2 regions of the Lentibacillus juripiscarius genome follow, and region 1 is predicted to be linked to the other one. Evidence: riboswitches for the same ligand, from Rfam matches in the RefSeq annotation. Region 1 holds a riboswitch; the other holds the start of a gene.
What was found. A riboswitch is a leader RNA that binds a small molecule or an ion and turns the genes downstream of it on or off. The one in region 1 is predicted to bind thiamine pyrophosphate.

Region 1 (3,123 bases):
CTTGTGACGTTAAGGTGCCGATATTAAGTAAGAGGCCATTTGCATTGGCAGCCATTTCAGCGGTTTCTTCTTCAGCTTTTGCCATGACTGGTGCAGCTCCAAATGACAGCAGGCCGTTTGCTGAAAAGTTCATTACGACCTGGTTGGTAAGATGGTGTATCAACGGCGTTGTTTCACGCACCTCTTGGATGATTGTTTGATTCATCTATTTCACCCTTTCCATCCGCTGTGCCCAATGGTTGGTAGGACCGCTTCCGTTGCCAATGGAAAGTGAATGGCGAATGGCCGCGGTTACGTAATCTTTAGCATTTTTCACGGATTCCGGTAATGTATACCCGTGACTAATATAAGCGGTAATAGCTGCTGAATAGGTGCAGCCGGTTCCATGTGTGTTTTTTGTGTCAATCCGGTCTGCCGAAAAAGTGTGCATCCGATCCCCATCATATAAAAAGTCCACCGCTTTCCCTCGCATATGACCGCCTTTGACAAGTGCGGCACTCGCGCCAAAATCATGCACAATCTGTTTGGCTGCCTGCTGCATATCTTCCGGTGTTGTGATTGTTTGGCCGGTGATTGCTTCTGCTTCTGGGATGTTCGGTGTTGTGACCGTCGTCAGGGGGAGCAATTTTTCGCACAAATACGTTTGGGCATCATCTGAAATTAGCGGATCACCGCTGGCTGCTACCATCACGGGATCCATGACATATGGTACAGTCAATCCACAAATCTTTTCTGCAACGGCATCCATGATTTCAATGTTAGCTAGCATGCCGGTTTTAAATGCCTGGAATGGGATATCGGAAATGACGGACACCAGCTGCTCCTTAATCATAGATCCTGACATATGCTGCACATCTTGGACACCTGTTGTATTTTGGGCGACGACCGATGTAATGACGGACATCCCATACGTTTGTAATTCCTGGAAGGTTTTCAGGTCGGCCTGGATACCGGCGCCGCCGCTCGGGTCTGTGCCGGCTATGGTTAATGCTGATTCGACTTTGTTCATGAATGGATCATCCTTTCTGTTTAAGGAGTTCTTTTTTAAACATGGTTTTCCATGATTCTGGCTTGTTTGACTTTGGATACAACAAACCAGCCGATTAATGCCCCGGTTACACTGCTGACTAGAAACGAAGGAAGGAAGAAAAGGGCACCAGCAGAACTGCCCAATAGCACGCGTGCAAATGGAACAGCAAACAGTGCACCAATTATTCCTGTACCCACGGCTTCCCCGACCGCAGCCATTGCTATTTTGTCGGTTTTTTTGTAGAGGTAACCTGCTAGAAAGGCACCAATCATGCCGCCGGGAAAAGCTAATAATGTACCAAGGCCAAGCATGTTCCGGAGCAGGCCAATCATGAAGGCAATCACAACCGCCGGACCGGGGCCAAGTGTGACAGCGACCATGACGTTGACCGCGTGCTGCACCGGGTAAGCCTTGGCGACACCGGCCGGAAACCATAAGAGCTGTGCACCAAGTGTTCCAATTGCTACAAAAACGGCCATCGTCGTTAATAACCGTGTCCGATTCACGTAGACCCTCCTTTCGGTAAGGGGTGGATCCAAACGAAAAAAGCCAGATCCATAGACTGGACCTGGCTTGAAATAGCTGATAGCAATTCTGTCAGACTACTTCCCTACGCTGGTATTAACCAGATCAGGTCCGTAAGAGTCGGAAAGCTCAGAACGCCTTTCCTCTCAGCCCACGATTGCTGGGCACCCCTAGTAGTTCTCGCATTATATTTTTAGTCCACTTAAGTGTAACAAAGTAAGGTAAGTTTGTCATGTCTTTTTCAAAGTTTCAAACAAGTTTCCACTATTTAATGGAGGAAAGCAACAATGGATTTATGATACAATCAAGAAAGCATGCTGACTCGAATAATGCAGCCCAAGGAATGCATAGAGTAGCAGAAGATGACTCGGGGAGGTATAGGCATGAACAGAACAGGAGAAATTGTACTAACCATCGTTGGCATTTTGATTTATGGTTTCTTTGCCGCGGTCGGTGCATTTATGGTTTGGCTCTTTAACAATGAAGCAATTTGGGATCAGACGAAAGAAGAAGTCAGGCAGCAACAGCCGGAAGTGGCAGCAGGTGATATGGATGCTATGCTGGAAATGTTCCAGGGCGGCGGCTGGTTTCTGATTATTGTTTCAGTGCTGGCACTTATTTTGGGGATCGTCTCCATTGTGCTTATGAAGGGTGACAAAAATCCAAAAGCTGCCGGTATTATTTTGATTGTGACTGCCGTTCTTGGTGCGGTTGTAACCGCTGGCGCCGGAATATTCAGTGGATTATTCTACCTGATTGCGGGCATTATGTGTCTGGCACGGAAAAAGCAAGAACCAATAACAGTGGAATAGACCTGTTAAAAAAGAGTAACTCAAATGGTTACTCTTTTTAATATTGATGAAAAAGAAGGAAATTCAGCTTAATAGTCATAAACGAATATTCGAGTTAATCACGACCACAAAACACACATAAACCCATTTTTTCTTCAATTCTTCTCTTTTGATATCAATTATTTCATGTACGACATTTCCGTCTATTTTGCTTGTGTTTTGAATCCCGGCTTTATGATAGGGTGAAAGGAGTTTTTCGAATATTTACAATCAGCTATTCTATCCGTTATATTAATAAGAGGTAGTTTGTAAATTGGGCTCGAATTTTGGAAAGCGTTAAAAGGAGGTACATGGGAGTGAAGAAAAAAAATACGTCCGAGAGCGACCCACGGTATAAAGTTGCCAACCGGGAAGCTTTATTTGGGGTGGGACTGGCTATCTTTAATTTTATTTGGTGGTTTGCGTTTGCCTATGGACTTGGCGGGGAGGATCCGTCCGACTACACGTATGTTTTCGGACTGCCGGCGTGGTTCTTTTATAGCTGTGTGCTCGGGTTCATTGTGATGGCAGTACTGGTCACGATTGTGGTGAAGAAATGGTTTGTGGAAGTTTCATTTGAAGAAGAGGGAGAAGAGACATGAATTGGCAGGCATTAGTTCCATTAATCGGGTTGTTGCTGGTTATATTTGGCGTTGGCATGTGGGCCGGGAAGTATATCAAAGCGTCCAATACATTTATGCAGGACTATTTCTTGGGCGGAAGGAGTCTCGGCGGGTT
Region 2 (3,123 bases), on a different contig from region 1:
ATTAACCGGATGAAACAGGAAACACTTGATGCAATGTGGGGTGCAATTAATCGCTATAAAACCCATTTTGTAACGTTTCTGGAGAAAAAAGCGGATATATTAGGGTTGGATCAATTAAGCTTCTATGATGTGAATGCACCCATTTCCCATTCGGTGAAAACATCATCGTATACAGAAGGTGCTAGCTTTATTATTGATCAATTCCGGAAATTCAGCCCGAAAATGGCTGATTTTGCCGAAATGGCGTTTGAAAATCGCTGGATTGAAGCGGAGGATCGTCCTGGTAAGCAACCGGGAGGGTTTTGTACCAGTTTTCCTGACAGTAAAGAAACACGTATTTTCATGACGTATTCCGGGTCGGCCGCCAATATAGCGACATTGGCACACGAGTTGGGGCATGCGTACCATCAGCACGTTATGGATGATTTGCATGGGCTGAACCAGGGATACGCCATGAATGTGGCAGAGACGGCATCAACGTTTGCTGAAATGATTGTTGCTGACGCATCGGTGAAAAGTGCAGAGACAAAAGAAGAAAAAAGCGCATTGCTGGAAGACAAAGTGAAGCGCAGTGTTGCATTTTTCATGAATATCCATGCCAGATTTATTTTTGAACAGCGCTTTTATGAGGAGCGCAAGCAAGGGATGGTGTCTGTGGATCGGCTACAGGAACTGATGGTCGACGCACAGAAAGAAGCGTATTGTGAAACACTTTCTGAGTACGATCCGAATTTCTGGGCGTCCAAACTGCACTTCCACATTACCGGTGTGCCATTCTATAACTTCCCGTATACATTTGGCTATTTGTTCAGCCTGGGGATTTATGCACACGCCCAGGAATCGGACGGGGACTTTGAGGATGACTACATCGCCTTACTTCGTGACACCGGCCGGATGACCGTGGAGGAACTGGCGGCCAAACATCTGAACGTTGACTTGACGAAGCCAGATTTTTGGGAAAATGCGATAAAGCTATGTGTTCAGGATGTAGAGGAATTTCTTTCGCTGACAGAAGCATGATTCCGTGTGGTTCCCGTCCGATGGGATCCGCCCGAAACCTGTCTCAGAAAGTGTTTGTTATTTTGCAAATAATGCGTTATACTGAAAATGTGGCTTCAAAAAGGAGGATAAAAAGGACCAAGAAGTTCAAGGCGGTGCTGCTTTGAGTAGCGGAGTGTATGTAAATGAATACATGAGCGACGGAAAAGCAAGCCAACGAAGAAATTCGAAGTGTCATTTTTACCGGACTTTTTGAACAACCTCTGAAACCAGCAAAAAAAGCATAGGTTAGAAGCCTTCAAGGGGAGCCGGATGGCTGAGAGTGAACAGTTTGCTGTTCAGACCCTTCGAACCTGTTAGTTAGTGCTAGCGTAGGGATGGCGGCTTTTTTGATGGAATAGAGAGCAGTGTGAGCGGAATTTCCCATCAGGAAGCTTCCCCTTGGCATTGCTTTTTTTGTGTTCAAAAAATGATAGGCGGAATGGTTCCGTCTGCAAAGGGGAGGAATGTTGATGCGTTCCAATCGCACGCTGTTTTTAATTGAAGTGGCTGTTTTTACAGCACTGGCATTACTGCTGGACATTATTCCGTTTTTATCTATTAAGCTCTGGGCACAGGGTGGTTCTGTATCACTGGCGATGATCCCTGTCTTCATCGTTGCTTTCCGGTGGGGGCTTAAAGGTGGTTTGCTATCGGGCTTTTTGTGGGGAATTCTGCAGGTTGCCGTTGGTACAGGATATGTACTGCATCCGGTCCAGGGTCTTATCGATTATATGCTGGCCTTTACGGTGATTGGTTTTGCCGGTGTTTTTGCAAAGCAGATACAGGAAGCGGTTCAATCCGGTCATGTGAAAACGTACCTGACTTATATTACACTTGGGGCATTCCTTGGCAGCATGCTTCGGTTTGCAGCCCATTTCGCGGCCGGTGTTGTGTTCTTTGAATCGGCAGTGGAGGGACAATCGGTCTGGTTATATTCATTCCTGTATAATGTATCCTATATTATCCCGTCCTTTATCATCTGCTCGATTGCTGTCTTCCTGCTGTTCCACAAACAGCCGAGGACATTAGTGCAGGCAGCATAACGTTCGGACCGCTCACATCACCATCGTAATGAAGAATATTCTGCAAACATGCGACTCTTTGGTATACAAAGGGTCGTTTTTTTCGATATACTTTTTAAAGGGGTGATTTCATGCGCGAACTGGTTGGCCAGTGCCAGATATGTGGTGAAAATGTCTATTGCGAGAATGGGTTTTTTGACGGCGTTCATGAGGACGGAAAACTGATGTGCAATGATTGCGCCGATGAGAATGGATCGAAATGAGTTGAGACCTCGAATTCTTTCCTGAGCGTTCTTAAGATTCGTAAATAGGTGTGTATTTTTGACAAGGGTTGCACCGCTTCTTTCACCTGTGCATAGGCTATAGCACAGTCGAGAAAGGAAGGAAGTGGTTGATGTGGAACTGACCATATCCCATGCGCTATATGGTATTTTTACACTGATCATCATTTTGACCATGATTTTTCGCAAAGGTGTTGTTCTGCCAACGTTGCTTGGCACGTTTGTCATTGCCTGGGTCTACAAAGGGAGTCTTATCGACGGATTTACCGCCATATTTAACGCAAACCTTGTCGCAGCCAAAGAACTCTTCAATATTTTCCTCATTATCACCTTTATGATGGCGTTGCTGCATTCGCTCAGAGACCTTGGCGCTGATCGGCGAATGATTAAGCCGATTCAGAAGCTGATGATCAACGGGCATGTTTCCTTCTTTGTACTGATTGCTGTAACGTACGTTATTTCTCTATTTTTTTGGCCGACGCCGGCTGTTCCGCTCATTTGTGCACTGCTGGTTCCTGCAGCTATCCGATCCGGCCTTCCTGCTATGACGGCGGCGGTTGCAGTTGCGCTGGCTGGGCAGGGAATGGCACTGTCTTCGGACTACATTGTGCAGGTGGCTCCGAATCTGTCAGCCACATCGGCGGGGATTGATACGGCGCTTGTCGCGGATAGGGCGCTTGTACTTTCGCTAATAGCAGGGATAGCAGCGATTGGGCTGGCCTACTTTCTCTACCGCAAGACGATCCGCTCCAAAGATGACCAAATGAATGAAATTGAAA

Region 2: another riboswitch for thiamine pyrophosphate. It lies ahead of thiT (energy-coupled thiamine transporter ThiT); the one in region 1 lies ahead of thiW (energy coupling factor transporter S component ThiW).

The regions. Positions count from the first base shown of each region.
Region 1 covers NZ_JBHUNA010000005.1:65,879-69,001, forward strand. Annotated here, with positions in the region: gene thiM (hydroxyethylthiazole kinase) at 1-205, opposite strand, end outside; gene thiD (bifunctional hydroxymethylpyrimidine kinase/phosphomethylpyrimidine kinase) at 206-1,009, opposite strand; gene thiW (energy coupling factor transporter S component ThiW) at 1,045-1,536, opposite strand; TPP riboswitch at 1,621-1,737, opposite strand; gene ACFSUO_RS03115 (DUF4064 domain-containing protein) at 1,939-2,367, shown strand; gene ACFSUO_RS03120 (YhdT family protein) at 2,703-2,987, shown strand; gene panF (sodium/pantothenate symporter) at 2,984-3,123, shown strand, end outside.
Region 2 covers NZ_JBHUNA010000033.1:19,870-22,992, forward strand. Annotated here, with positions in the region: gene ACFSUO_RS13635 (M3 family oligoendopeptidase) at 1-1,020, shown strand, start outside; TPP riboswitch at 1,291-1,394, shown strand; gene thiT (energy-coupled thiamine transporter ThiT) at 1,512-2,084, shown strand; gene ACFSUO_RS13645 (hypothetical protein) at 2,195-2,326, shown strand; gene ACFSUO_RS13650 (hypothetical protein) at 2,460-3,123, shown strand, end outside.